2 regions of the Mesorhizobium sp. M7A.F.Ce.TU.012.03.2.1 genome follow, and region 2 is predicted to be linked to the other one. Evidence: predicted binding sites of a transcription regulator. Region 2 holds the regulator's gene; the other holds the start of a gene.
What was found. The regulator LexA, encoded in region 2, represses DNA repair genes until DNA is damaged. The targets are predictions, from matches to a motif close to TGTTCNNNNTGTGTTCNG.
Positions count from the first base shown of each region.

Region 1: the regulator LexA is predicted to act here: its motif matches at 10,102-10,119, upstream of recA (recombinase RecA).

Region 1 is NZ_CP034779.1:5,468,288-5,483,724, forward strand. It holds gene ttcA (tRNA 2-thiocytidine(32) synthetase TtcA) at 1-523, opposite strand, end outside; gene rpsD (30S ribosomal protein S4) at 631-1,248, opposite strand; gene EJ079_RS27160 (hypothetical protein) at 1,624-1,833, shown strand; partial or broken gene EJ079_RS27165 (DUF3008 family protein) at 1,918-2,106, opposite strand; gene murI (glutamate racemase) at 2,171-2,971, opposite strand; gene EJ079_RS27175 (RNA methyltransferase) at 2,964-3,878, opposite strand; gene EJ079_RS27180 (NADP-dependent isocitrate dehydrogenase) at 4,093-5,304, shown strand; gene EJ079_RS27185 (glutathione S-transferase family protein) at 5,317-5,934, shown strand; gene alaS (alanine--tRNA ligase) at 5,980-8,646, opposite strand; gene recA (recombinase RecA) at 8,944-10,044, opposite strand; gene EJ079_RS27200 (carbohydrate kinase family protein) at 10,322-11,266, shown strand; gene EJ079_RS27205 (pseudouridine-5'-phosphate glycosidase) at 11,342-12,259, shown strand; gene EJ079_RS27210 (TfoX/Sxy family protein) at 12,459-12,782, opposite strand; gene EJ079_RS27215 (GFA family protein) at 12,873-13,370, shown strand; gene sufA (Fe-S cluster assembly scaffold SufA) at 13,554-13,931, opposite strand; gene EJ079_RS27225 (SUF system Fe-S cluster assembly protein) at 14,035-14,427, opposite strand; gene EJ079_RS27230 (cysteine desulfurase) at 14,449-15,437, opposite strand, start outside.
Region 2 is NZ_CP034779.1:5,069,872-5,085,308, forward strand. It holds gene EJ079_RS25115 (AMP-binding protein) at 173-1,798, shown strand; gene kynA (tryptophan 2,3-dioxygenase) at 1,795-2,631, shown strand; gene kynU (kynureninase) at 2,703-3,950, shown strand; gene lexA (transcriptional repressor LexA) at 4,360-5,100, shown strand; gene EJ079_RS25135 (ComEC/Rec2 family competence protein) at 5,094-7,556, opposite strand; gene gltX (glutamate--tRNA ligase) at 7,659-9,083, shown strand; gene gltA (citrate synthase) at 9,269-10,597, shown strand; gene lpxB (lipid-A-disaccharide synthase) at 10,653-11,831, opposite strand; gene EJ079_RS25155 (LpxI family protein) at 11,824-12,726, opposite strand; gene lpxA (acyl-ACP--UDP-N-acetylglucosamine O-acyltransferase) at 12,713-13,546, opposite strand; gene fabZ (3-hydroxyacyl-ACP dehydratase FabZ) at 13,560-14,027, opposite strand; gene lpxD (UDP-3-O-(3-hydroxymyristoyl)glucosamine N-acyltransferase) at 14,020-15,078, opposite strand; gene bamA (outer membrane protein assembly factor BamA) at 15,154-15,437, opposite strand, start outside.

The DNA.
Region 1 (15,437 bases), 400 kb from region 2:
TGAAGAAGGTTTCGAGAATGTCCTCACGATGGTGGCCGAGCACCAGTGCCGAGCAACCCTCCTCGCGCGCAATGCGGTAGAGATGGCCGCGCCTGAGGCGCGAGCAGAGCGAGCAATAGGTGCTGCCCGCCGGCAGCTTGTCGGTGACGACGGAATAGGTGTCCTGATACTCGATCCGGTGCGCAATGCCGTGACTGTCGAGATAGTCCGGCAGGATATGTTTAGGGAAATTCGGCTGGCCCTGGTCGAGATTGCAGGCCAGAAGATCGACCGGCAAGAGCCCGCGCCATTTGAGATCGAGCAGCACCGCGAGCAGGCCGTAGGAATCCTTGCCGCCCGACAGGGCAACGAGCCAGCGCTGGCCGGGCTTGACCATCGAGAAATCCTCGATCGCCTGTCGGGTCAGCCGCAGCAGCCGTTTGCGCAATTTGTTGAACTCGACCGAGGACGGCACGTCGGCGAACAGCGGATGGAAGCCGCCTTCGCTGTCGGCGATCGGTTCGATGTCTGGAAGCATGTTCATGGCATGTCGCTTTCAGTGGCCCAGAGCGCCGGATTAGCGGACATGACCGACAAAGAAAAGGCCGCCTCGACGGGCGGCCTTTGCTTGGTATCGCAGAATGCGCTCGTTTAGCGCGAATAGAATTCGACGACCAGGTTCGGTTCCATCTGCACGGCGAACGGAACGTCCGCCAGGCCGGGGATGCGCGAGAAGGTCGCGACCATCTTGTTGTGATCGGCTTCGATGTAGTCCGGCACGTCGCGCTCGGCGAGACCTACCGCTTCCAGAACGATGACCAGTTGCTTGGACTTTTCGCGCACTTCGACGACATCGCCCGGCTTGCAGCGATACGAGCCGATGTTGACGCGCTTGCCGTTGACGTTGACATGGCCGTGGTTGACGAACTGACGGGCGGCGAAAATAGTCGGCACGAACTTGGCGCGGTAGACGACCGCGTCGAGACGCGATTCGAGCAGGCCGATCAGGTTCTCCGAGGTGTCGCCCTTGCGGCGGTCAGCCTCTTCATAAACCTTGCGGAACTGCTTTTCCGAAACGTCGCCATAGTGACCCTTCAGCTTCTGCTTGGCGCGCAGCTGCAGGCCGAAATCGGAAAGCTTGCCCTTGCGGCGCTGGCCATGCTGGCCGGGACCGTATTCACGCTTGTTGACCGGGGACTTCGGGCGGCCCCAGATGTTTTCGCCGAGACGGCGGTCGATCTTGTACTTCGCGGATTCGCGCTTGCTCATCGCATTCCCTTTTCAAAACAATACACCCGGAACCTCATGGTCCGGGTGAAGGAAACGCGCCCTCCTCTGGCCTCCGTTTTCGAGACCTGACAGGGTTTTCCCACGCAACGCGGCGGAAAACCCACGGGACACGTCAGTTCAAACAAGATAGTAGAATTGGATTTCCACGCATCTTGCGCACATAAAGAAAACCACCGGGCATTGCGGCCCGGTGTTGGCGCGCTGATTAAACGGAGATTTAACCGGTGTCAAGCTTGTGGCTGGCGTAGGCCATGGCGACGATATAGCGTCTCTGGGTTGAGTACAGTGCCGGATGTGGCGGGAGGTTGCGCCAGCGGCATCAGGAAGGGACCGGAGCAGAGGAGCTACATTCGCATGAAGAAATTCTTCCTTACCCTGACAGGAGCCGCTGTGTTGGCGGGATCCATGGCGGTCCTGACACCGGAGCCGGCGGAGGCCAGGCATTGGCACGGACACCGACATCACCAGGCTTGCCGCATCGTGATCAAGAAGAACGTTATCTGGCGGCACGGCCACAAGAAGGTCATACGCTACAAGATCAAGCGCTGCAGCGGGCGCTGGTAGGCTCCTATCCGGTCTCAGGCGGCCGACATCAATTCAAAGCCCGCGGTTTTGGCCGCGGGCTCTTTGATTCCGGATGCTTAATCCTTAGTCTTTCGACTTCCTCTCCGGCAGGCCCTTGCGCTTCGTCTCGGCGAATTCCTCGAGCTGCTTTTCGCTCATCGATTCGTACATTCCCTTGGAAGCGCCCTGGAGTTCGCTCTTCTAGGTCTCGCCGCGCTTGGCCGACAGAGCCGCGCCGGCGGCTTTCTGCTGGGCTTTCGAGGTGGCTGGCATGGTTCTTTCTCCCGTTGGAATCTGGAGAAAAACGCAATGACTGCCGTGATGTTCCGCTTCGCAATCACGACATAGCCAGCCCGAAGCCCTGTATCAGGCGACGGGTCGGGAAATCGGCTCTTTTCGATGTGAAGACGGCAAGGTCGGGGCCTTCAGGCAGCATCTCGCCACGACCGCTCGGATCGATGTCGGCGAGAAGCGACAGCGCCCGGCGCGCAATCGCTTCAGCGGGGTCGAGCCAATCGACCGGCCAGGGCGCCGTCTTGCGCATGCGATTGGCCAGAAAGGGGTAGTGTGTGCAGGCGAGCACGACGATATCCGTACGCAACGCATCATGTTCGACGAAGCACGGCGTGATCTCGGTGCGTACGGCCTCCTCATCGACGAAGCCCTCACGCATGTAGATCTCAGCCAGTCCCGCCAGCCTGTCGCTGCCGACCAGGCGGACATGGCATTTCTGTGCCCATTTGCTGATCAGGTCGCGCGTGTATTGGCGCTTGACGGTGCCAGGCGTCGCCAGCACCGAAACCAGCCCTGAGCGCGTACGTTCCGCCGCCGGTTTGATCGCAGGCACCATGCCGACGAAAGGATGCGCGGGAAATCTATCGCGCAACGCATCGATCACCAACGTCGAGGCGGTGTTGCAGGCGATGACGGAAATGGCCGGCGCAAAGCGCTCAAGCAGTTTGCCGAACAATTCGAGTATATGCGCCCTCAGCGCCGGCTCTTCCCAAGCGCCGTAGGGAAACGCAGCGTCGTCGGCGACATAGATGAAGCGGCGGTCGGGCATCAGCACGCGCGCCTCGCGCAGCACGGTAAGCCCGCCGATGCCCGAATCGAACATCAGGATCGGCCGCTCAGTCATTGTCGGTTCCTTTTCCGCCAAGCGGCGGTATGTCATCGTCCTTGCCGGTGTCGGCAAGGCGCGCCGCTTCCGCCTTGCGGGCCCGCGCGGCGGCCGCGGGCAAGCGCCGCGGGTCGTCGCCAGGGGACCCGTCGCCGCGCGGCATCGCCGGAGAAAACCTGTCGAGCGACGAAATAATGCCGCGCAGCACCTTCAGCTCCGGTTCGGCAAAACCGGGGCGTGTCAGCACCGCGCGCAGATTGTCGATCATTTTCGGCTTCTTCGGCGCCGGCCGGAAATAGCCGCGCGCTTCCAGCGCGCCTTCGAGATAGGCGAACAGGCCGTGCAATTCTTCCTTGCTTGCCGGTTTCATGTCCGGGCCGGAAAAATTGGTCCTGGTCTCGTCCTCCAGGCCGGACTTCATCCATTCGTAGGACATCAGAAGTGCTGCCTGGGCGATGTTGAGCGAGGAGAAATCGGGATCGACCGGGAAAGTGACGATCTCGTCGGCAAGGCCGACCTCGTCATTGTAGAGGCCGAAGCGTTCGCGTCCGAACAGGATGCCGGTGCGCTGGCCCATCACGTGGCGCGCCCGCAGCAGCCTGCCCGCCTCCACCGGCCCGCGCACGGATTTGAAGCCGTCGCGCTGCCTGGCCGTGGTGGCGAAGACAAAGTTCAGGTCGGCGAGCGCCGAGGCCAGATCGTCGAAGACGGTGACAGCGTCGATGACATGATCGGCGCGGCTGGCCGTAGCACGCGCCTTCTCGCTCGGCCAACCATCACGCGGGTTGACCAGGCGCAGCTCCGACAGGCCGAAATTGGCCATGGCGCGCGCGACCATGCCAATGTTCTCGCCAAGCTGAGGCTCGACGAGGATGATCGCCGGGCCGGCGACTGCAATGCTATCGGGATCTTTGATGACGGGCATGATTGTCAATGAACTGCTGTTTGCGGCATTTCAGCGTCCCTGCCACATTCGGCCGGGAAAATGAAGCATTCGCAAATGACGACGGCTCTGGCCTCCAATTCGTGACCGATCGCCGTTTGCGTGGCCAAAAGCGCTTTGATATACGGGCGACATCTCCCGGCCCAACGCCGCGCGGGCAAGGCCGTCCCATATCCAGCAACGAGGCATTCTTTCCATGGCGAAGATCAAGGTGGCGAACCCGGTCGTCGAACTCGACGGCGACGAGATGACCCGCATCATCTGGCAGTTCATCAAGGACAAGCTGATCCACCCTTATCTCGACCTCAAGCTTGAATATTACGACCTCGGCATCGAGCACCGCGACGCCACCAACGACCAGGTGACCATCGATTCGGCCAACGCCATCAAAAAACACGGCGTCGGCGTAAAATGCGCGACGATCACCCCCGACGAACAGCGCGTCGAGGAGTTCAAGCTGAAGAAGATGTGGAAGTCGCCGAACGGCACCATCCGCAACATCCTCGGCGGCACCATCTTCCGCGAGCCGATCATCATGAAGAACGTGCCGCGCCTGGTGCCCGGCTGGACCAAGCCGATCATCGTCGGCCGCCATGCCTTCGGCGACCAGTACCGCGCCACCGATTTCCGCTTCCCCGGCAAGGGCAAGCTGACCATCAAATTCGTCGGCGAGGACGGCCAGGTGATCGAGCACGATGTGTACGACGCGCCCGGCGCCGGTGTCGCCATGGCCATGTACAATCTCGACGAGTCGATCCGCGAGTTCGCCCGCGCCTCGCTGAACTACGGCTTGCTGCGCAACTATCCGGTCTATCTGTCGACCAAGAACACCATCCTCAAGGCCTATGACGGTCGCTTCAAGGACATCTTCCAGGAAGTCTACGAGGCCGAGTTCGCGGCCGAGTTCAAGTCGAAGAAGCTGTGGTACGAGCACCGCCTGATCGACGACATGGTGGCCTCCGCCCTGAAATGGTCGGGCGGCTATGTCTGGGCCTGCAAGAACTATGATGGCGACGTGCAGTCCGACACGGTCGCGCAAGGTTTCGGCTCGCTCGGCCTGATGACATCGGTGCTGATGACGCCGGACGGCAAGACGGTGGAAGCCGAAGCCGCGCATGGCACCGTCACCCGCCATTATCGCCAGCACCAGAAGGGAGAGGAAACCTCGACCAATTCGATCGCCTCGATCTTCGCCTGGACGCGTGGCCTCACCCACCGCGCCAAGCTCGACGACAATGCCGATCTGAAGCGTTTTTCCGAAACGCTGGAAAAGGTCTGCATCCAGACGGTCGAGTCAGGCTTCATGACCAAGGACCTGTCGCTGCTGATCGGCCCCGACCAGCCCTGGCTGTCGACCACCGGTTTCCTCGACAAGATCGACGAGAACCTGCAGAAGGCGATGGCCTGACAAGTAAGCAAGATGGGCAAGCCCATCGTCTACGGGGCGGAGTACAGCGTCTATGTACGCATCGTCCGCCTCGTACTCGCGGAAAAAGGCATCGACTACGAGCTTGTGCCGGTCGATGTCTTTGCCGCCGAGGGCGTTCCCGCCTGGTATTTCGAGCATCATCCGTTCGGCCGCATCCCGGCCTTCTGTTATGACGGGTTTCGCCTCTTCGAGACCAATGCGATTGCTCGCTATATCGACGAGGCCTTCGACGGACCGGCGCTGCAGCCTGCCGACGCGCGCGGCCGCGCCAGGATGGGCCAAATCATAGGCATGCTCGACGCCTATGGCTATCGCGCGATGGTCTGGGATGTTGCCGTCGAGCGGCTGGAAAAGGCTGAGCCGGATGAGGAATTGATCGCCGGCGGCCTTGCTCAGGCTGAGACGGTGCTGAGATCGCTGAAGCCACAAGGTCCGTGGCTGCTTGGCGAGCAACTGACACTGGCCGACCTGCACGCGGCGCCGATCATTGCCTATTTCGTCAAGGTCAGCGAGGGGCAAGATTTGCTTGCGCGCTTTGCGGATATCCAGGATTGGTATGCACGCATCGTCGCCCGGCCGACCTTTGCGCAGACTGAAAAAGTCGGCTGATAAGGGACGTCCCGCCAACTGTTGCTTTAAATTCAGCCCACTAGCCTACGCCGCTTCGAGTGCCGCCCTCACTGCTGCAATCGCATCATCGGCCTTGGAAGCGTCGGGGCCACCGGCCTGGGCCATGTCGGGCCGCCCGCCGCCGCCCTGCCCGCCCAATGCGGCGGAGGCCACGCGGACAAGGTCGACGGCGCTGAAGCGGCCGATGAGGTCGTCGGTGACGGCCACCACGACGCTTGCCTTGTTGTCTTCGCCGGCGCCGACGAAGACGACGACGCCGGAGCCGAGCGAGCTCTTGCCGGCATCGGCCAGCGGCTTCAAATCCTTCGGCGAGACACCGGAGACCGTCTTGCCGAGGAAGCCGATACCGGCGACCGTCTCATTGGCGGCTGGAGCATCGGCTGACGATCCCCCGCCCAGCGCCAGCTTCTTGCGCGCCTCGGTCAGTTCCTTCTCAAGCTTTTTGCGCTCTTCGAGCAGCGTCTCGACGCGCGCCGGCACATCGGCCGGCGAAATCTTGAGCACGGCCGCCGTCGCCTTCAAACGCCGGTCCTGCTCGTCGAGATGTTTGCGCGCGGCTTCGCCGGTCAGCGCCTCGATGCGGCGCACGCCGGCCGCGACCGCGCTGTCCGACACGACACGCACCAGGCCGATATCGCCGGTCGCCCGGACATGCGTGCCGCCGCAGAGCTCGACCGAATAGGGCCGGTTGGCCTTGGTGCCGTGAACGCCGGTGCCCATCGACACGACGCGCACTTCGTCGCCGTATTTCTCGCCGAACAGCGCCATGGCACCTTCGGCAATGGCATCGTCGACCGACATCAGGCGCGTGGACACCGGGCCGTTCTGGACGACGATCTCGTTGGCCATGCGCTCGACCTCTTCGAGATCCTCCGGTGAAATGGGCTTGTTGTGCGAGATGTCGAAGCGCAGGCGCTCGGGCGCCACCAGCGAGCCCTTCTGCGCGACATGGCTGCCCAGCACCTCGCGCAGCGCCTCATGGATCAGATGCGTCGCGGAATGGTTGGCGCGCAACCTCGAGCGTCTGGCATGGTCGACCTTCAGCTCGACGGCGGCGCCGGTCCTGACCGTGCCGCTGGCCACCTTGCCGACATGGACGAACAGCCCATCGGCCTTCTTCTGCGTATCCGAAACCTCGATCGAGAAGCCTTCGCCTGAGATGATGCCGGTGTCGCCCATCTGGCCGCCGGACTCGGCATAGAACGGCGTCTGGCTGACGACGATCGCCACGGCGTCGCCCTTGCCGGCGCTGTCGACAGCCTTGCCGTCCCGGACAAGCGCCTGGATGATGCCTTCGGCAGCTTCAGTCTCATAGCCGAGGAACTCGGTGGCGCCCGCCTTCTCGCGCACGGAGAACCAGATGGTCTCGGTCGCCGCGTCGCCGGAGCCTGCCCAATGCTTTCGCGCCTCGGCCTTCTGCTGCTCCATGGCGTTGGTGAAGCCGGCAAGATCGACCGAGATGCTGCGCTGGCGCAGCGCGTCCTGCGTCAGGTCGAGCGGGAAGCCATAGGTGTCGTAGAGCTTGAAGGCCGTTTCGCCGTCCAGCATGTCGCCGGCATGCAGCGTCTCCGTCGCCTCGGAGAGCAGGCCGAGGCCGCGCACCAGCGTCTTGCGAAACCTGGTCTCCTCGAGCTTCAGCGTCTCGGTGATCAACTGTTCGCCGCGCAGCAGCTCCGGATAGGCCTGGCCCATCTCGCGCACCAGCGCCGGCACCAGCTTCCACATCAGCGGTTCGTTGGCACCCAGCAGCTGCGCATGGCGCATGGCGCGGCGCATGATGCGGCGCAGGACATAGCCCCGGCCTTCATTCGAAGGCAGCACGCCGTCCGCCACCAGGAAGGAGGACGAACGCAGATGATCGGCAATGACCCGGTAGGACGCGACCGTCTCCTTGTCGGGACCATGCCCGATCGCGGACGAGGCCGCGTCGATCAGGTGACGGAACAGATCGGTCTCGAAGACGCTTTCCACCCCTTGCAGGATGGATGCCATGCGCTCCAGGCCCATGCCGGTGTCGATCGACGGACGCGGCAGGTCGATGCGCTCCTCCTTCGTCACCTGTTCATATTGCATGAACACCAGGTTCCAGAATTCCAGGAAACGGTCGCCATCTTCCTCCGGGCTGCCGGGAGGGCCGCCCCAGATGTGTTCGCCGCGGTCGATGAAGATTTCAGAGCACGGCCCGCACGGTCCGGTGTCGCCCATCGCCCAGAAATTGTCCGAGGTCGCGATGCGAATGATGCGGTCGTCGGAAAAACCGGCGATCTTCTTCCAGAAGCCGGCCGCCTCGTCGTCCGTGTGATAGACGGTGACCAGCAGCTTGTCCTTGTTCAGCCCGAACTCCCTGGTGATCAGGTTCCAGGCAAGCTCGATGGCGCGCTCCTTGAAATAGTCGCCGAAGGAGAAATTACCGAGCATCTCGAAGAAGGTCAGATGGCGCGCGGTGTAGCCGACATTGTCGAGATCGTTGTGCTTGCCGCCGGCGCGAACGCTCTTCTGGGCGGTCGAGGCGCGCGAATAGGGCCGCTTCTCCAGACCGGTGAAGACGTCCTTGAACTGCACCATGCCGGCGTTGGTGAACATCAGCGTCGGGTCGTTGCGCGGCACCAGCGGGCTCGACGCGACGATCTCGTGACCCTCCTTCCGGAAGTAGTCGAGAAATGTCGACCGGATTTCGTTCACGCCACTCATGATGCTGCCTTTTTGGAAAAGCCGCCGGGCCAACCGGCGGAAATGGGCTCTGCGTTTTAGAAGATTAGGACTTGGCCTTTTAGCCGCCGCGCTTCACCCTGTCCAGAAACACGGAATTGGTCCAATCCACGGCCTTTGCCGGCCATTCGACCCGGCCTGGTTTCGCCGCCGAAACGCAAAACCGCCGGCACTGGGCCGGCGGTTTCGAAACGCAATAACACGGAACTCGATTACATAAGCCTGAGATAATAGAACGCGATTATGGCCGAACTCCGGCCGGCATCGCGCACGAAACTGTTACATCGCGCCGGATTCTTCCTCGAAACCGTCATCATCGCCGCGCTCAGGGCCGCCATTCTCGAGGAATTTCTCGGCGATCAGCCCGGCATTCTGCCTGATCGACAACTCGATCTCGCGTGCCGTGTCGGGATTGTCACGCAGGAACAGCTTGGCATTTTCGCGGCCCTGGCCGAGACGCTGCGAGTTATAGGAAAACCAGGCGCCAGACTTCTCGACAATACCAGCCTTGACCCCGAGATCGACCAGTTCGCCGGTTTTGGAGACGCCCTCACCAAACATGATGTCGAATTCGACCACCTTGAAGGGCGGCGCCAGCTTGTTCTTGACCACCTTGACGCGGGTCTGGTTGCCGACAACCTCGTCGCGGTCCTTGATCGAGCCGATGCGGCGGATGTCGAGGCGCACCGAAGCGTAGAATTTCAGCGCATTGCCGCCGGTGGTGGTTTCAGGCGAGCCGAACATGACGCCGATCTTCATGCGGATCTGGTTGATGAAGATGACCATGGTGTTGGAGCGCGAGATCGACGCGGTCAGCTTGCGCAGCGCCTGGCTCATCAGGCGGGCCTGCAGGCCGGGCAGCGAATCGCCCATCTCACCTTCAATTTCGGCGCGTGGCGTCAGCGCCGCGACCGAATCGACCACCAGCACGTCGATGGCGCCGGAGCGCACCAGCGTGTCGCAGATTTCCAGCGCCTGCTCACCGGTGTCCGGCTGCGAGATCAGAAGATTTTCAAGATCGACACCAAGCTTGCGGGCATAGACCGGGTCAAGCGCGTGCTCGGCATCGACGAAGGCGCAGATGCCGCCCTTCTTCTGGGCTTCGGCAACGGTGTGCAGGGCAAGCGTCGTCTTGCCCGAGCTTTCCGGCCCGTAGATCTCGATGATGCGGCCGCGCGGCAGGCCACCGACGCCAAGCGCGATGTCGAGACCAAGCGAGCCGGTCGGCACCGTTTCAATCTCGACGACCTGATCGTTGGCGCCGAGCCGCATGATCGAGCCCTTGCCGAAAGCCCGCTCGATCTGCGACAGCGCCGCATCCAGAGCCTTTGATTTGTCCACTGCCTTGTCCTCTACCAGCCGCAAAGAATTCTGAGCCATGATACATCACCCCTTGGTCGTCAATGAAGGCCGGACAATCCGTAATCCCTGCCTATTTGTACCTTTTTTGTTCTCATTTGGCAAGAGGGGTCAAATATCTGAAAAACAAACAATATCCGGATTTGTTCTTTTTTTGTCCAAGGATTCGATCAGGAATGCACCGCACGTTGGGCCAGACGGCTCGGTTGTTTCGACCTGCCGAATCGCCGCCTCGCATGCGAAGCTCCGTCGCACCTAGCGCTTGTGCGGCTGGAATAACAAAGGTCATATCGCCGGCATGCTGAAATCCGTGAAAATACTGGCCATAGGCGGCGCCCATATCGACCGACGCGGCCAGGTGTCCGGCGCTTACGTGCCTGCCGCCTCCAATCCGGGCACAATGCGCGAGGATGTCGGCGGCGGCGTCTTCAATGCTTTGCGCAGCGCCGTGCGGCGCGGCGTCTCCGCGTCGCTGATGTCGGTTCGCGGCGGCGATGCCGCTGCCGAAACCGTTTCGCGAGCCATCGCCGAGACAGGCATTACCGACCTGTCGGCGGTCTTCCTCGACCGCACGACGCCGAGTTACACGGCGCTGATCGACAGCGAGGGCGAGCTGATCGTCGGCTTCGCCGACATGGCGCTCTATGAGTTGGCCTTTCCCAAACAGATTCGCCGCTCCAGGGTGCGCGAAGCAATCGCGGCCGCCGATGCCGTGTTCTGCGACGCCAACCTGCCGACGGCGGCGCTGGAACGGCTGGTCGCGCTCGCCGCGGGCAAGCCGGTTTTCGCCATTGCCATCTCGCCGGCCAAGGCGGTGCGGTTGATACCGGTGCTGAAGGAGCTCTCGCTCGTCTTCATGAACCGGCGCGAGGCCATGGTTCTGGCCGGCGTCGCCGCGAATGCCAGGGAGCGCGAGGTCGTCGACGGGTTGCGATGCAGCGGCCTCGTCAGTGGCGTGGTCACGGCGGGCGAGGCGCCCGTGCTGGGGTTCGATGAAACAGGCGCCTTTTCGATCATGCCGCCCAATCCCCGAAAGGTCGCTGACGTCACCGGGGCCGGTGATGCGCTGGCGGGCGCAACGGTCGCTGCCTTGCTGCGCGGACTGCCGCTGCGGGTGGCCCTGCGCGAAGGCATCGCCGCGGCGACGCTTGCCATCGAAAGCGCCAACGCCGTTCCCGAGTTCACCGCCTCAAGCTTCGCGGAAGCGCTGGCTCTTGTGCCGGATGCCAGGGAAGTGGCATGAGACCGGCGAATTCATAGTGCCGCGATGTTGCCTGGTGTCCCGACGGACGCGCCACATTCCGGATTGGAGACCCTGATGACCCCTGAGACCGCCCGCCCCCTCATCGACATCCACGCGCCGGTGGCGCAGGCTCTCGCTGCCGGCCGGCCGGTGGTGGCGCTGGAAAGCACCATCATCACCCATGGCATGCCCTACCCCGACAATGGCGCCATGGCGGCCGATGTCGAAAAGATCGTCACCGATGGCGGCGCCGTGCCGGCGACGATCGCCGTGGTTGGCGGCCGCATCAAGATCGGGCTTTCGGACGGCGAGCGCGAATCGCTGGCGATGACGGGCGACGCCATGAAGCTGTCGCGCGCCGATCTCGGTTTTGCCGTGGCGCAAGGGCGCACCGGTGGCACCACGGTCGCCGCCACGATGATCGCGGCGCATATGGTCGGCATAAAAGTGTTCGCCACCGGCGGCATCGGCGGCGTGCACAAGGGCGCCGAAAAGAGTTTTGACATTTCCGCCGATCTCGACGAGTTGGCGCGCACCCCGGTCATCGTCGTCTCGGCCGGCGCCAAGGCCATCCTCGACATCGAAAAGACGCTGGAGGTGCTGGAGACGCGCGGCGTGCCGGTGGTCGGCCTTGGCTGCGAGACGATGCCGGCCTTCTGGTCCAGGCATTCGCCGTTCCGCGCGCCGCTGACCTTGCACGAGCCGGAAGAGATCGCGCATTTCTACCAGACGAGGGCAGCGCTGGGGCTCGCCGGCGGCATGCTGATTGCCAATCCTGTGCCGGAAAACCATGAAATCCCGGCTGAGGAGATGGCGGGCTATATCGAGGCCGCGCAGAAGGCCGCCGAGGCGCTCAACGTGACCGGCAAGGCGGTGACGCCGTTCCTGCTGGGAAAGATTCTCGAACTGACTGGCGGCAGGAGCCTGAAGACGAACATCGCGCTGGTCGAGAATAATGCGCGGCTGGCGGCGAGGATTGCCAAGGCGCTTTAGGGTCACGCAGCGAAGGTCCCCCTCACCCGGATTGCCGAGACCGAATTGCAAAGAGCAATTCGGGGCAATCCGACCTCTCCCCGAGGGGTCCCCGAGGGGGGAGAGGAGCTTGCAGCGCCGACGTCGACCTCTTCTCCCCTCGGGGAGAAGGTGGCCGCGAAGCGGACGGATGAGGGGGTGGCCTCGCGCTTGCGGGAATCTACTTCCCCGCCCGACGCCCCGCCTCATACGCCCGCCGTGCCCACACCGTCATCTCGTCGGGATCATCGAAAGCGCTGTCTGGAACGCTCCAGTAGGGCATGGCGACCAGCTTGCCGTGGCGCGAGCCGGTATAGGTCCATTGCGTGCAGCCGGCGGCCTCGAACTCGGGCACGCTTTGCTCGTCGGCCTTCAACAGCAATTCGCCACGCAGCACGATGGCGACGATGACACCGTCGAAATAGATGCCCTTGCCGCCGAACAGTTTTCGGATGCTGACAGGGCCGAGGCCCTCGAACAGTTCGGCGATGCGTTCATTGTCCATGCCGCGATCATGTCACCGGCGTTTGGCCTTGTCATCGCGCAACCAAAATCATGCTGACAGGTTGTGTGAGGTCGATCGGAGTTTCCCGCTATGCCCGTTCTGCTCAAAGGCTCCTGCCGCTGCAATGCCGTCCGTTTCGAGGTGGAGAGCCACACGCCGGCGCCATTCATGCTGTGCTACTGCTCGATCTGCCGCAAGCAGCAGGGCGGCGGGGGGTTTGCCATCAATCTCGGTGCCGACAACGAAACACTGAACATCAGGGGCAAGCGCAGCCTCGGCGTCTTTCGGGCGGAGATCGAGGGCGACGAGCATCCGCATTGCGAAATCTCAACCGGCGAGCGCAATTTCTGCAAGAAATGCGGCTCAGCCCTTTGGCTCTACGACCCGACATGGCCGGAGTTGGTGCATCCCTTCGCTTCGGCGATCGACAGCGATTTACCCATTCCGCCAAGCAAGGTGCACCTCATGCTGAAATACAAGGCGAACTGGGTGGAGCCGGTGGTTGGCAAGCATGACAAGGTCTTCGACATCTATCCCGAGGAATCGATCGCCAACTGGCACAAGCGGACGGGCATGTGGGTGGAGTGAATTTCTTCGCGCCGTTTCGGAGAGGTGAGGAATGATCCGCGCAGCGGACGGAAAGCCAATTGCTTGGCCTCGAACGACGAACGCCGGCAGATGAGGGGCGGCGCTAACTTTGGAGAGGCCGGCGCTGCCTATCATCCGTCACTTCGTGACACCTTCTCCCCGTAAATGGGGCGAAGGAAAAACTCAGGAAGCGCGTGCCTCTGCCAGCGCCTTCAGGTCGGCCGGCTTCAGTTCGACGGATTCGCCGCAACCGCAGGCCGAGCTCTGGTTCGGATTGTGGAAGGTGAAACCGGTGCGCAGCGTCGTCTGCTCGAAATCCATCTCGGTGCCGAACAGGAAAAGTGCTGCTTCCGGTGCGACATAGACATGGGCGCCATCGCGCTCGATATGGTCGTCCTTGGTGTTGGGCTCGGTCACCAAATCGACCGTGTATTCCATGCCGGCGCAGCCGCCCTTCTTGATGCCGAGGCGGATGCCATGCGCATTCTCGCGGGTGGCGACAATCTCCCGCACCCGGTCGGCGGCCTTTTCGGTCATCGTGATGACGGCAAAGCGTCCCATTCTTTTTCCTTCCATTCCATGCAGGTTCAAGGCCTGCCGAATGATTCCTCACCTAAAATGGTGAAGTTTTATCCTTGGTGCAAGTGTGCCAGCCTCTGTCGGGCTAGTACCAACCCACCGCCACCTGCGCCTCTTCCGACATGCGATCGGCCGACCATGGCGGGTCGAAAGTCATGTTGACCTCGACGCCGGACACGCCTTCGACGGCGCCGACGGCATTCTCCACCCAGCCGGGCATTTCGCCGGCGACAGGGCAGCCCGGAGCGGTCAGCGTCATGTCGATCTTGACCGAGCGGTCGTCCTCGATGTCGATCTTGTAAATCAGGCCGAGCTCGTAGATATCGGCCGGGATTTCCGGATCGTAGACCGTCTTCAGCGCCGAAACGATGTCGTCGGTCAGCCGCGCCAGTTCGTCGGCTGGAATGGCCGATCCCGAAACCAGCGCATTGGGCGCGGTTTCCGCAGTGGTCTCGGCAGAGATGCTTGCATCATCCATGGTCGTCACCCAAAAAAATCGTCATCCGAAGAATTTGCGCGCTTTTTCAAGCGCCTCGGCCAAAGCGTCGACTTCGGCCCTGGTATTATACATGCCGAACGATGCCCTGCATGTGGAGGTTACGCCGAACCGTTTCAACAGCGGCTGGGCGCAATGGGTGCCGGCGCGGACAGCAACGCCCTGCCTGTCTATCACCATCGACACGTCATGCGCATGAATGCCTTGCAGTTCGAACGAGATGATGGCGCCCTTGCCGGGCGCATCGCCGAAGATGCGCAGCGAATTGATGGAGCGCAGCCGCTCATGCGCGTAGTTCTTGAGGTCTTCCTCATGGGCTGCAATGCGCTCGCGACCGACCGATTCCATGTAGTCGAGGGCAGCACCCAGCCCGATCGCCTGGACGATCGGCGGCGTGCCGGCCTCGAAGCGGTGCGGCGGCTCGTTGTAGGTGACGATGTCTTCCGTCACCTCCTCGATCATCTCGCCGCCGCCCATGAAGGGCCGCATGCCAGCGAGAATGTCCTTCTTGCCGTAGAGCACGCCGATGCCCGACGGGCCATAAACCTTGTGCCCGGTGAAGACGAAAAAGTCGCAGTCGAGATCCTGCACATCGATCGGCATGTGGACAGCGCTCTGGCTGCCGTCGACCAGCACGGGAATTCCACGCGAATGCGCGATGCGCACGATCTCCTTGATCGGCGTCACAGTGCCAAGCGCGTTCGACATGTGGGTAATGGCAACGAGCTTTGTCTTGCTGGTCAGCCGCTTTTCAAATTCCTCGATGTGGAAGACGCCGAGATCGTCGACCGGCACCCAGACCAGCTTGGCGCCCTGCCGCTCGCGGATGAAATGCCAGGGAACGATGTTGGAGTGGTGCTCCATGATCGACAGCACGATCTCGTCGCCCTCGCCGATGTTGGGCATGCCATAGCCATAGGCGACCGTGTTGATGGCCGAGGTTGTGTTCGACGTGAAGATGATGTTGTCGGTGCTCGGCGCGTTGAGGAAAC
Region 2 (15,437 bases):
GACAATGGGAGGTCTGCTGTGCTGCCCGAAGCCTGCAAATGGTCACCCCGTTCGGGTGGCGTCGAGCAAGGCGCGACTTGCGGCACGAAGCCTCCTCAAAAAAAGCAGGACCTTCAGATCACTGGTCAGGCGCCTCGCGCACTGGCCGTCCAGCAGACAGGAGAGCGGCGACATGCTTGGGCCTTCAGCGCATATCGACACGTTCACGCGCGATCACCTGCCGCCGCCGGAGCAATGGCCTGAAATCCTGCTCGACGGCTTCGACTATCCCGAACGCCTCAACGCCGGTGTCGAACTGACCGACAGGCTGGTCGAGAAAGGCCTGGGCGACCACACCGCGCTGATCGGCAATGGCCGCCGCCGCACCTACAAGGAACTGTCCGACTGGACGAACAGGCTGGCCCACGCGCTGGTCGAGAATTATGGGGTCGAGCCGGGCAACCGGGTGCTGATCCGTTCGGCCAACAACCCCGCAATGGTCGCCTGCTGGCTGGCCGCCACCAAGGTTGGCGCCGTGGTCGTCAACACCATGCCGATGCTGCGCGCCGGCGAACTCGCCAAGATCGTCGACAAAGCGGAAATCACCGTCGCGCTCTGCGACACCAGGCTGATGGACGAGATGACCGCCTGCGCCAAGGACAGCGCATTCCTCAAGCAGGTCATCGGTTTCGACGGCACCGCCAACCATGATGCTGAACTCGATCGTGCCGCTCTCGACAAGCCGGTGACGTTCACCGCAGTCGACACCGGCCGCGACGATGTTGCCCTGCTCGGCTTCACCTCGGGCACAACAGGCGTTCCGAAGGCGACGATGCATTTCCACCGCGACCTGCTGATCATCGCCGACGCCTACGCCCGCGAAATCCTGGAGGTGACGCCGGACGACATCTTCGTCGGCTCGCCGCCGCTGGCCTTCACCTTCGGCCTTGGCGGACTCGCCATCTTCCCGCTGCGCTTCGGTGCGGCGGCGACGCTGCTGGAGCAGGCGACGCCACCCAACATGATCCACATCATCGAGACCTACAAAGCGACGATCTCTTTCACCGCGCCGACTGCCTACCGCGCCATGCTGAAGGCCATGGATGAAGGAGCGGACCTGTCATCGCTGCGCGTCGCCGTTTCGGCCGGCGAAACCTTGCCTGCTCCCGTTTTCGAAGAGTGGACACAAAAGACCGGAAAGCCGATCCTCGACGGCATCGGAGCCACCGAGATGCTGCACATCTTCATCTCCAACCGTTTTGACGACATGAAGCCCGCGTCGACCGGAAAGCCGGTGGGCGGCTACGAGGCGCGCGTCGTCGATGACGAGATGCGCGAGGTGCCACGCGGCGCGACCGGCAGGCTTGCGGTGCGCGGACCGACCGGCTGCCGCTACATGGCCGATGACAGGCAGAAGGAATACGTGCGCGACGGCTGGAACCTCACCGGCGATACCTTCACGCAGGACGAGGAAGGCTTCTTCCATTTCGCCGCACGCTCCGACGACATGATCGTCAGCGCCGGCTACAACATCGCCGGTCCCGAGGTCGAGGCGGCGCTGCTGGCGCACCCGGACGTCGCCGAATGCGCTGTCATTGGCGCCGAGGACGCCGAGCGCGGCCAGATCGTCGAGGCGCATGTCGTGCTGGTGCAGGGCGTCGCGCCCGACGCCCTCACCACCAAGCGCCTGCAGGACCATGTCAAGGCAATGATCGCGCCCTATAAATATCCGCGATCGGTAAAATTCATCGCCGCCCTGCCCAAGACCCAGACCGGCAAGATCCAGCGCTTCCGGCTGCGCACGGAGAAAATCGATTGAGCGAGCCATACGATCCGGCGTCCGAAGGCGCCCAGATGTCGTTCAAGGAGCGCATGTCCTACAGCGACTACCTGCACCTGGAGAAAGTGCTGGAGGCCCAAACGCCGCTGTCATCGGCGCATGACGAGATGCTGTTCATCATCCAGCATCAGACCTCCGAACTCTGGATGAAGCTCGCTCTGCACGAGATCGGCGCCGCGATCCGTTCCATCCGCGCCGACCGGCTCGAGCCGAGCTTCAAGATGCTGTCGCGCGTTGCGCGGATCTTCGAGCAGCTGAACAATGCCTGGGATGTGCTGCGGACGATGACGCCGAGCGAATACACCGAGTTCCGCGACGCGCTCGGCCAGTCCTCGGGTTTCCAGTCCTGGCAGTATCGCGCCATCGAGTTCATGGCCGGCAACCGCAACCTGGCCATGCTCGGGCCGCACAAGCACCGGCCCGACCTGAGCGGAAAGCTGGAAGCGATCCTGACCGAACCATCGCTCTACGACGAAGCGCTGCTGCTGCTTGCGCGCAACGGATTCGACATCGGTGCCGATGCCAAGCGCACGGGCTGGCGTGAGACGCGAACCGAGAATGAAGAGGTGCTGGTCGCCTGGCAAACCATTTACCGCGATCCGCAGCGCTACTGGATGTTCTACGAACTGGCAGAGAAGCTGGTCGACTTCGAGGATTATTTCCGCCGCTGGCGCTTCAACCACGTCACCACGGTTGAGCGCATCATCGGTCTGAAACGCGGCACCGGCGGCACGTCGGGTGCTTCGTATCTGAAGAAGATGCTCGAGGTGGTGCTGTTCCCGGAACTGTGGACGGTCCGCACCCGGCTCTGACATCGTCGAAATGAAAACAGCGACGCGCGGCGGCGGAACACCCTTCGCGAACAACCGGGGACTGACTGACCATGAGTGGATTTCCTGATCTCGCCGCAGTCGAAGCGATGGATGCCACAGATCCGCTGCGGGCCATGCGCGACCGTTTCATTCTGCCGGAGGGGGTGATCTATCTCGACGGCAATTCACTGGGGGCAGCGTCTCATGCCGTTTTCGGCGAGCTGCAGCAGGCGGCAACCCAGGAATGGGCCCAGGACCTCATCCGAGCCTGGAATACGGCCGGATGGTTCGAGATGCCGATCGAACTCGGCGATCAACTCGGACGCCTGATTGGAGCCGCGGCCGGCCAGACCGTCGTCTGCGACACGACGTCGACCAACATCTACAAGGTGCTGCATGCGGCGCTGGAGATGCGGCCGGGCCGGTCGGTCATCGTCGCCGAGGGTGACAGTTTCCCCACCGACCTGTACATCGCCGAAGGGGTGGCCTCGACACGGGACGGCGTCCTGCTGCGCCTCGCGGGCGTCGACGCGCCCACCATCGAAGAGCTGATCGACGAAAACGTCGCGGTGGTGCTGGTCAACCACGTCAACTACAAATCGGGTGAACTGCGCGACATGGCGGCGCTGACGCGCAAGGCTCATGCGGCCGGAGCGCTGATCGTCTGGGATCTATGCCACACCGCCGGCGCCCTGCCCGTCGAGCTCGATCAGGCAAATGCCGATTTCGCCATCGGCTGCACTTACAAGTACCTCAACGGCGGTCCGGGCGCACCGGCCTTCATCTATGCCGCGCAGCGCCATCACGGCGATATCAGCCAGCCGCTCAGCGGCTGGTGGGGCCATGCGCGGCCCTTTGCCTTCGAACGGGGGTATGTTGCCGGCACCGGTATCCGCCGCTTTCTGTGCGGCACCCAGCCGGTCCTGTCGATGCGGGCGCTCAAAGGCGCGCTTGTCATCTGGAACGACGTCGACATGGCGGCATTGCGAAAAAAGAGCGTCGCGCTGACGGAACTGTTCATCCAGCTCGTCGAAGCAAAGTGCGGCGCCTATGGCCTCACGCTGGAGACCACCCGCGACGCGACCAGGCGCGGCAGCCAGGTGTCGTTCCTTCACGATCACGGCTATCAAATCATGCGGGCGCTGATCGAGCGCGGCGTCATCGGTGATTTTCGCGCGCCATCGACCATCCGTTTCGGCTTCACGCCGCTCTATGTCGGCTACAAGGATGTGTGGCTGGCGGTTGAGGTGCTGGAGGATATTCTGCGCACGGGCGCATGGAAGGACCAGCGTTTCGCCGTCAAGGAAGCCGTTACCTGACGCAACGATCTCCGCGATTTGCCGTCGCCGCCCTCACTGCCCGGCGGATGACGGAGGGCTGAATTCCAGCCACAAATGCCAACAGACGTTGGCGTTTTGGCTCCGTTTCGTTCACGGCAAACGAACGTCCCGAAGATTGATAGCGTCCCTTGTGGAGGTCGATCGGCAGATGATGCCAAGCCTTGGGTCGAGGATGAGCCACAGGTCATTAACCATAATGATTTCAATGTGAGCAGGCGCATTGCCGTGGTTGGCGCCTGTCGATCGCGACCCGCTGGCAAGCCCAAATAATTTCAGCAGCCTTAACAAATTCATTAAACTTTAAACGGTTGCAGAACACAACTGGAACAGATAGTGTTTGTTCTGGGTTTGTTTTTCGATTCTGGTTTCAGGTAATCTGGGGGCCGCCATGCTGACACGCAAGCAACATGAACTGCTGATGTTCATCCATGAACGCCTGAAGGAGAGCGGCATTCCGCCATCCTTCGACGAGATGAAGGAGGCGCTCGACCTTGCCTCCAAATCCGGGATTCATCGGCTGATCACCGCACTTGAGGAGCGCGGCTTTATTCGCCGGTTGCCCAACCGGGCACGCGCGCTGGAAGTGCTGCGATTGCCGGACTCGATCGCGCCCGGCCTCAACGCGGCAAAGAAGTTTTCGCCAAGCGTCATCCAGGGCAGTCTCGGTCAGGGTGGTGCCCTTGGCCGGCAGATCAAGCCGGCGCCTTCGCGGATGCCCTCGCCCGGCAATGATGACGATGCGGTCTCCGCCGTGTCGATCCCGGTCATGGGCCGTATCGCCGCCGGTGTGCCGATCGATGCCATCCAGCATCAGACGCATTCGATCTCGGTGCCGCCGGACATGATCATGGGCGGTGCCCACTATGCGCTGGAGGTCAAGGGCGACTCGATGATCGAGGCCGGTATCTTCGACGGCGACACCGTCATCATCCGCAATGCCGACACGGCGAACCCCGGCGAGATCATCGTGGCGCTGGTCGATGAAGAGGAAGCGACGCTGAAGCGGTTCCGCCGCAAGGGCGCTTCGATTGCTCTCGAAGCCGCCAATCCAGCCTATGAAACCCGTATTTTCGGGCCGGACAGGGTCAAGGTGCAAGGCAAGCTCGTTGGCCTGATCCGCCGCTACTGAGGCGGCTGCGTTTCAGCCACTGGCTTCTCGGGTCTCTTGAAGGGTGGCAGCCCCCTCGCCTCGCGCGAGAATTTGCGTTGCGCATGCCAGGGCCGGTATGGGCTGTCCACGGCGAAGCTGATCGTCGCCGGCGTGGTCGCCGATTGGCGATCGAAGAAGATCGCGGCACTGCCTTTGCGAGCCAGTTGCCGCTTGGTGATGACGAGAACCAGCGGGTTGTGACAGGCGTCATACGCGGTGGCGTCATTGATGACGATCAGCTCGGCGAAACCGCAGGCTTTCCAGGTGTCCTTGCGGTCCTCGACATAGGCAATGATCGCACCGGACGTGTGCCTGGCCACGCAGACGCCTGAGGTGCAATAGAACGGCGATCCCGGCGGTAGCTCAACGGCATCCGCGACGTCGAATTGCCCGTCGCCCTTGTCGAACACCTCCGGCACGACGATGGTTTCGGATATTAGTGCGCGTTTCCAGTTGTCGACGGTGAATTCGTTCGGCCGAGCGCGGCTGACGGCGAGTTCGCCACCGCCGATCGGCAAGGCAACCAGTCGGGCGTCCTCCGAGATCAGCACATCCGGCGTGCGCGTATCCGAGACGGTCAGCAAGCCTGCCAGCGCGAATGGCAGAGCAGCGAGCCGCAGCCAAGTTGTCGCCATTGTCGCGATGACCAGGGCAATTGTCACCAGCAGGACAGATTGCTGCGAAATCAGCCCAACCGCATCGACAGGCGAACGTTCGGAGATCCAACCCGATATGGCGATCATCACCGTCAGACCCTTGCCCATCAGGTAGAGGGCCGGCCAATCCAATCCGAAAGGCATCAGCAGCGCGCTTGCGACAGCCAGGAACATGACGACGGTGACGATCGGCATAACCGCCAGATTGGCGAACAGGCTGAGCGGCGACACACGCTGAAAATGCCAGATGGCAAACAGCGTCGTGGCGCTGCCGGCGATGATGGAGGTCATGGCAAGGCCGGTTGCCGCGAGCACGAACTTTCGCGTCAGGAAACCGGGCATGGATCGCTTTGGGGGCGGCGGTCTTGCTTTTCCCGCGCGGTGAACGGCCCAGCCGGCATAGGCGCCGACCAGAGCCGCGGTCGCGGCGAACGACATCTGAAAACTCGGGCCGACCACCTCATGCGGCGACACCACGATGACGGCGATCGCCGAGATCGCCAGATTGCGCATGGTGAGTGCTGCTCGATCGAACAGCACGGCAATCAGCATCACCGCCAGCATGATGAAGCTGCGCTCGGCGGCAACGACGACTCCAGAGATGATGAGATAGGCCGCGATCGAGAACAGTGCGGCGACGGCGGCATACTTCTTGACCGGGCGACGCGCGGAAAAGTCGGGAAACAACGCGAAGGCGCCGCGCAGCAAGCCCATGATGGTGCCTGCGACCAGCGCCATGTGCAGTCCCGAAATCGAGATGATGTGGTAGATGCCGGTACGTCGCATCGCCTCATTGATGTCATCGGGAATGCCGGCGCGCACGCCGACGATCAGCGCCGCGGCGATCTCGCCTTCGGCGCCGCCGACGCTCGCCCTGATATGGTCGGCGATGGCCTCGCGGGCATTTTCCACGCTAGAGGAAATTCGGGCCGGCAGCGACATGTCGCCACCATCGCTGACGACAAGCTTGGGGTTGCCGAGAAAGAACCCGCTGCCGCCGATGCCGGCAAAATAGCTGTCGAAGGAGAAATCATAGCTGTCCGGCCGCACCGGCCCGGTCGGCGGCAAAAGCTTGGCATATCCAGTGATGAGGGAGCCTGCGGTCACGTCAGCCGGGATCTTGCGTGCCGAAAGCCGCACCCGTTCCGGCGCATAGCGCAGTTTCGGTCTTGCGGTCGATGTCACGTCGATGGTCAGCCGGATACGGCCAGTTTCCATCCGGTCGAGCGAGACGACGCGGCCGGTCACCTGCGTCGAGATTTCCGAGCCCAACATTTGTGTGCCCGCACGCCACGTCTCGACCTTGGCAGCAAGCAGTCCTAGGGCGCACAAAAGCGCCGCCATGAAACACAGATGGGTCTTTGGCCATGAGCGCGAGACCAGCGCACAGATCCCCGTCAAGATGACAACCGCGACAGGTCTCGCAAAGTCGGGTTCAGCCGTCAGCGAAAAATAGCCGATCGCTCCGATCGCCAGGCAGACCGGCACCAGCAGGAAGGCCACGCCCCGGTCGAGTTCCAGGCTCGCCGCCGTGTTCACGCTGTGGCGCAGGCGAGGCAGTGATGTCAGGCTGATTTGCCGGCGCACGCGAACGATCCTGCCGGTTTCGGCAACAGGAACAGAGGCGGCGACATCCGCTTGCAAGGGCGCCTTGCCGGGATCCGGCACAAGGGGCGATGGCGGCGGTAATGGGGCTGGCCGAGGCGCAAACAGGGACCGTTCGCTGACGCCGATGGCAGCGTCCTCGCCCTGATCCGAGCCCCAGCCTCGTCCAGCCATCGGGTCTGCCCCTTGCGCCCTCGACACCCTATGCTACATGAACGCCGGGCGCGCGAAAGCCCGCGCAACCGCACCCCGCTTCAGATGGTTTCCGAGAGTTCCATGTCCGACAAGGTCGTCACCCGTTTTGCCCCTTCGCCCACCGGCTATCTGCACATAGGCGGCGCGCGCACGGCGCTGTTCAACTGGCTGTATGCGAAGCACACTGGCGGCACGATGCTGCTGCGCATCGAGGACACCGACCGCGAACGCTCCAATGAAGCCGCGACGGCTGCCATCCTCGACGGGCTTTCCTGGCTTGGCCTGAGCTGGGACGGCGAGCCGGTGTCGCAGTTCGAGCGTGCGCCGCGCCACCGCGAGGTGGCTGAGGAGCTCGTGCGCAAGGGCAAGGCGTATTATTGCTATGCCACGCCGGCCGAACTGGAGGCCATGCGCGAGGCTGCCAGAGCCAAGGGGCTGCCGCCCCGCTATGACGGCCGCTGGCGCGACCGCGACCCCTCTGAGGCGCCCGCAGGCGTCAAGGGCGCCATTCGTATCAAGGCGCCGACCGAAGGCGAGACCATCGTCCATGACCGTGTCCAGGGCGAGGTGCGCTTTCCCAACAAGGATCTCGATGACTTCATCATCCTGCGTTCTGACGGCAATCCCACTTACATGCATGCCGTCGTCGTCGATGATCATGATATGGGAGTCACCCATATCATTCGCGGCGACGATCATCTGACCAACGCCGCTCGCCAGACCGTGATCTACAACGCCATGGGCTGGAACGTGCCGTCCATGTCGCACATCCCGCTGATCCACGGCGCCGATGGCGCCAAGCTGTCGAAGCGGCACGGCGCGCTTGGCGTCGAGGCCTATCGCGCCATGGGCTACCTGCCGGAGGCGCTGCTCAACTACCTGGCGCGCCTCGGCTGGAGCCATGGCGACGACGAGATCATGTCGATCAAGGACATGATTTCCTGGTTCGATATCGGCGATGTCAACAAGGGTGCGGCGCGCTTCGACTTCGCCAAGCTGGAGGCGATCAACGGCGCGCATATGCGCCGCATGAGCGATGCCGAACTGTTCGACATCTTCATCACTACCCTGCCCTATCTCGAAGGCGGCCCGGCGATCGCCGCGCGCCTGAACGACAGCACCAAGGCGCAGTTGCTGGCAGCGCTTCCGGGCCTGAAGGAGCGCGCCAAGACGCTGGTCGAGCTCGTCGATGGCGCGGCCTTCCTGTTCGCCACGCGCCCCCTGCCGATCGACGACAAGGCGGCCCTTCTGCTTACCGACGATGCCCGCAAGATCCTGCGCAGTGCTCACGAAGCTTTGAACGGGCTTGCGAGTGACTGGACAGCCGCCTCGGCGGAGGCGGCGATACGCGAGGTGGCAGCGGCCGGCAGTCACAAGCTGGGCGCGGTGGCCCAGCCTTTGCGCGCTGCGTTGACCGGCAAAAGCACCTCGCCGGGCGTGTTCGATGTGCTCGCCGTGCTCGGCCGCGAGGAAAGCCTGGCGCGCATCTCAGATCAAATCGATTAGGAGCAAACTGGCCCAAGAAGATTGGCATTGAAAGGCGGGTTTCGCAGTGCAACATTAGGCCTTGGCCCAATCTGGCACGCACCTCCTGAAATGCGGTGGCGAATACGCGCATTGCGGTGATTTTCGACGTGTCGCTCTGCAGAATTTTGCCTTTGCCGGCATGAGGAAACAAGAAGGAGTTTGCAATGACCGAAGCTGCGAAAAAAATGGATTTGGGCGGCAAGACCCAGGAGGCCACGGCAACGATTGCATTCGCCGGCAAGACCCATGAATTCAAGGTGCGAAGTGGTTCGGTCGGGCCTGATGTCATCGACATCGCCTCGCTCTACTCAACCACCGGCGCCTTCACTTACGATCCCGGCTTCACCTCGACGGCAAGCTGCGAGTCCGAAATCACCTTCATCGACGGCGACGCCGGCATCCTCCTCCACCGCGGCTATCCGATCGACCAGTTGGCCGAACATGGCGACTTCCTCGAGGTCTGCTATCTCCTGCTCTACGGTGAATTGCCGACCAAGGCGCAGAAGGACGACTTCGACTACCGCGTGACGCGCCACACCATGGTGCATGAGCAGATGTCGCGCTTTTTCACCGGCTTCCGCCGCGACGCGCACCCGATGGCGGTGATGTGCGGCGTGGTCGGCGCGCTGTCGGCCTTCTACCACGACTCCACCGACATCTCCGACCCCTACCAGCGCATGGTTGCCTCCATGCGGCTGATCGCCAAGATGCCAACGATCGCGGCGATGGCCTACAAATACCACATCGGCCAGCCCTTCATTTACCCGAAGAACGAACTGAACTTCGCCGCCAACTTCCTGCACATGTGCTTTGCCGTGCCGTGCGAGGAATACAAGATCAACCCGGTGCTGGCGCGCGCCATGGAACGCATCTTCATTCTGCACGCCGATCACGAGCAGAACGCCTCGACCTCGACCGTTCGTCTCGCCGGCTCGTCGGGCGCCAACCCGTTCGCGTGCATCGCCGCCGGCATCGCTTGCCTGTGGGGCCCAGCGCATGGCGGCGCCAATGAAGCGGCGCTCAACATGCTTGGCGAGATCGGCCATGTCGATCACATCCCCGAGTTCATCGCTCGCGCCAAGGACAAGAACGACCCGTTCCGCTTGATGGGCTTTGGCCACCGCGTCTACAAGAACTACGATCCGCGCGCCAAGATCATGCAGAAGACGGCGCATGAGGTTCTGGGCGAGCTCGGCATCAAGGACGATCCGCTGCTCGACATCGCCATGGAACTGGAAAAGATCGCGCTGACCGATCCCTATTTCATCGAGAAGAAGCTCTACCCGAATGTCGACTTCTATTCCGGCATTACGCTGAAGGCGCTGGGTTTCCCCACCACCATGTTCACCGTGCTGTTCGCGGTCGCCCGCACCGTCGGCTGGATCGCACAGTGGAAAGAGATGATCGAGGATCCGCGCCAGAAGATCGGCCGCCCGCGCCAGCTCTACACCGGCGCGCCGGAGCGCGACTACGTGCCGATCGCCAAGCGGTGAATTGGGAGTAGGGATCGGGCAGTAGGCAGTAGGGTATGGTCAATTTCCCTACTCCCTACTGACTATTCCCTCTCTTGATATACCGTATCACCACCTGCGCGGCGATCTCGCCGGACGGTCTATCCGTCGCCATGCGCCGCGTGATCTCTGCAAATCCATTCTTCTGCCAGGCGCGCATGCCGCTGTCGGCGAACAGGGCTTCCAATTGCCGGGCCAGATTGTTCGGCTTGATGTAGCCGTCGTAGAATTCCGGAATAAGCGCTCGATCCGATATCAGATTGGGCAGCAGGGCCGACCAGACTGAAACGAGGTACGGCGCCAAGACGCGAGCAACCGGGTCGAGCCTGTAGCAGGAAATCATCGGCACTCCGGCCAGCGCCAGCTCCAGCGATACCGTCCCGGACGCGATCAGCGCCGCATCGGCTTTGCCGAAAGCCTGCCATTTGCGCTGGGGATCGACGATGATCTCAGGCTTTTCATCCCAGCGGTTGACGGAGAATTTGACGAGCTCGGCGACATGCGGAACGGTCGGCAGCAGCAGCCGCAGGCGGTGGCCACGCGCACGCAGAATCGACACCGTCTCGCCGAACGGGTCGAGCAGCCGCCGTACCTCGCCACGCCGCGAACCGGGCAGGACGAGCAGGGTCTTGACGCGATCAGGAGAAAGGTCGCGCGGTAGTTCCTGCGCCTTGGCTGCGGCCAGCAAACCCGCATCGTGGGTCAGGCGATGCCCGACATAGGTGCCCGGTGGCCCGCCGAGCCGCTCGAGCTCCTTGACCTCGAACGGCAGGATGCAGAGGATGTGGTCGACATAGGGCTTCATCGCCACCGCCCTGCCCGGCCGCCACGCCCACACGCTCGGGCAGACATAGTGGATGATCGGAATCGACGGGTTGGCCGCACGCACCTTTTTGGCGACGCGCAACGAAAAGTCCGGACTGTCGATGGTGACCATGCAGTCCGGCTTTTCGTCGGCAACGGTCTTGGCCAGTTGGCTGATCCGCCGCATCAGGCGCGGCAGGTCGCGCAGAACGGCGCTGAACCCCATGAGGGCGATCTCGCCGGCATCGAATGGCGAGACCAGTCCCAGCGCCTGCAAATGACGGCCGCCGAGGCCGACGAGTTGCACCTCGCGCCCCACAGCCTGGCTGAGCGAGCGCACTATGTCGGCACCGAGCAGGTCGCCGGACTCCTCTCCGGCAACGATTGCGATCTTCAATGCCCTGTCAGCCATTGCGCGGCTCCGTGGCGGCACGCAGGCCAAGGACGAACAGGCCGAGTGCATTGGCGCGCGCGATGGTTTCAGGACCTTCGAGGATCAGCGAGCGTCCCGCCTCGACGGCAATGCCGGCGAGTCCGGCCGCATGCGCTGCCTCGATCGTCTGCGGACCGATGGATGGAAGATCGGCGCGCAGTTCCTGACCGGGCTTGGCGCACTTGACGAGGACGCCGCGGGTCTTGCCCGCAATACGGCCGTGGCCGCGCAGCAGCTTCGCACGATCAAGCAGGCCGGCTGTTCCTTCGATGCCTTCCAGCGCGATTGCCCGGCCGCCAACCGCGATCGCCGCCTGGCCGACATCCAGCGCCCCGATGGCCTTTGCTGCCGCAAGGCCTGCCTCAATATCGCGCCAGTCCAATTTTCGCGGCTCGGCCTTGGTCAGCACGCCTTCGGCGGCGACAAGATTCGGCACTACTTCGTGGGCGCCAACGACCTTTACTCCACGCGCTTCGAGGCCCCGTGCCAAGACCTTTAGAAGACCATCATCGCCACGCGCGAGCGCCATGACGACCAAAGGAATCACCGCGATCAGGCTGAGACTGGGGCGCAGCGCAAGCAATCGCGGCCGGCGCTTGATCTCGCCTGCAAGCACCAGATGGGTGATCCGGTGCCGCCGCAGCAAAGGGACGAGCGAGCCTATACCTTCCAGAGCGAGGTTTTCGTGATCGTATCGGGAGAGTTCCGCGATGCGGTCGACCTCGCCTTCCATCAGGATGACGAAGGGCGGATAACCTTGTTCAGCCGAACCGGCCGCGACTTCGACCGGCAGACTGCCGCCGCCGGCAATGATGCCGACCCTGGAGCCCGGCGGAAGATCAAGACGCGCAGCCGCTGTCTCAGTCTTCGTCATCGACATCGTCGCCATCGCCGCCCTTGAGCGACGGCACAGCATAGTGCCGCTTGCCGCGACTGGTGATGAAATCGATGATCTTCATGGCGGTCGGCGACGACGCGAACTCCGCCTTGGCGAACTCGATGTTCTCGCCAACGGTGCGGGAACGATCGAAGATCATCCTGTAAGCCTTGCGCAACACAAGGATTTCGGACCTCGGCAGGCCGGAGCGCTTGAGGCCGATGATGTTGAGACCGCGCAGGCTGGCGCGGTTACCGACCGCGATGGCAAAGGGAATGACATCGCCGACGATCGCGGAGCAGCCGCCGAGAAAGGCGTTGTCGCCGATGCGGACAAACTGATGCACTGCGGTCAGGCCGCCGATATAGACATTGTTGCCGACCTCGCAGTGGCCGCCCAGCGTTGCGCCATTGGCGAACGTCGCATTGTTGCCGACGACGCAATCATGGGCGATATGTGCGTAGGCAAGGAAATTGCCATTGTCGCCGACCGTCGTCTCGCCGCGGCTGGAATCGGTGCCGAGATGCATGGTCACGCCTTCGCGGATCGTGCAGTTCCTGCCGATGACCAAGGTGGTGCGACCGCCCTTGTGCTTGGTGTTCTGCGGCGGTGCGCCCAATGTCGCCATCGGATAGACCTTGGTCGAGGCACCGATCGACGTCGCGCCCATCACCGAGACATGACTGACCAGTTCGACGTCGTCGCCGATCACCACATCGGCACCGACATGGCAGAACGGCCCGATGCGTGCACCTTGGCCGATTTGGGCGCCTTCCTCGACAATGGAGGAAGCATGAATGGATGTCTTGATTTTCATAAGCACTCGATCGTCAGTCGCTGGTGACCATCATGGCTGAAATCTCGGCCTCGGCCGCCTTGGCGCCGTCGACCATGGCTTCACAAGCGAATTTGAGCAGGTTGCCGCGTTTCTTGATTTTCTTGACATGGATCTTCAACTGGTCGCCGGGAACGACCGGTTTGCGGAATTTGGCGTTGTCGATGGTCAGGAAATAGACCAGCGACGGCTTTTCGGTACCCAGGCTGCGGATACAGATGGCGCCGGCCGTCTGCGCCATCGCCTCGACGATAAGCACACCCGGCATGACCGGCTGCTCAGGGAAATGGCCCTGAAAATGCGGCTCGTTTATGGTCACGTTCTTGATGCCGACGGCGGATTCGTCGCCATCGATGTCGACGATACGATCGATCATCAGGAACGGATAGCGGTGCGGCAGGAGCTTCATCAGCCCCATAATGTCGACCGCCTCCAGCGTCGTCGACGCGATCATGTCAGCCATTGCCTCCCTCGCCCTGTTTGCGGGTCCTGGCGAGCTTGCGCAGCATGGCTATCTCCCGCATGGCTTCCGCCATCGGCTGTGCCGGATAGCCGCCCCAGATCTCGCCTGCAGGGACATTGCTCATAAATCCACTTCTGGCGGCAAGCTTGGCCCCTGTCCCAATGGTCAGGTGATCCGCAAGCCCGACGCCGCCGCCCATGGTGACATTGTCACCCACCACCACAGAACCCGAAATACCCGAAAGCCCGGCTATTATGCAATTGCGGCCGATGCGGACGTTATGGGCGATCTGCACGAGATTGTCGATCTTGGTGCCCTGGCCGATGATCGTATCGGACATGGCGCCGCGATCGACGGTGGTGTTGGAGCCGATCTCGACGTCGTCCTGGATAACGACACGGCCGATCTGCGGCACGCGCTCAGGCCCCTTGGCCCCGCCGACGAACCCAAAACCATCCTGGCCTATCCTCGCGCCGCCATGAATGATGACGCGATTGCCGATCAAGGCATACTGGATGCTGGCGCCTGGACCGACATAGCCGTCGCGGCCGATCTGGCAGGATTGTCCAATCACTGCATTTGGGGCGATGACGGTGCCGCTGCCGATCGAAGCACCTGGCCCGACAACCGCGCCGGCCTCGATGACGGCACCGGCTTCGACATGCGCGGTCGCATCGACATGAGCGTGCGGCGAGACGCCGGTCTCACTGGTCATCGGCCCTGGCGTCGCCGCCCTCGGAAACAGCAGGCGCCCGACAAATGCGAAGGCCTGTTGCGGACGCGGATGAACCAGAACGGCAACGCCGGCTGGCGCCTTGCCGGCAAATTCCGCTGGACACAGGACCGCGGCCGCCCGCAGCGACGGCATCAGCGCGGAATTACGCTTGCCGTCGACAAAGACGAGCGCATTCTCGCCGCCCTCGCTGGCCGGCGCGAGCGCTTCGATCGAAATATCGGAGTGGCCGGAATCGACGAGCACCGAGCCGGTCAGATTCGCGACTTCGCCCGCCGTATACCGGCGTGATGGCGCGAAGAACACCGGATCGGTCATTCCAGAAGCTATATCCAGCTAGGTCGGAACATTTCTCCCGGACCCTGAGGACCCGGGAGCATCGTTGGCCGCCGATCAGAAGCGGGTCGATATGCCGAAGTTGAATTCCTGCACGTCGTCGCGCGCTTCCTTCTTGACCGGGATCGCATAGTCGATACGGATCGGACCGAATGGCGATGCCCACATCAGGCCGAGGCCGACCGAGGCACGCAACTTCATGCCGACCGAGTCCTGAGTGACGCCAGCGGTGTCGACCTTGCTTCCATAGAGCGTTGCCGCGTCCGCGAAGACCGCGCCACGCAAGCCAAAGCTCTCCGGAATGACCGGGAGCGGGAACTGGGCCTCTGCCGACGCATTGA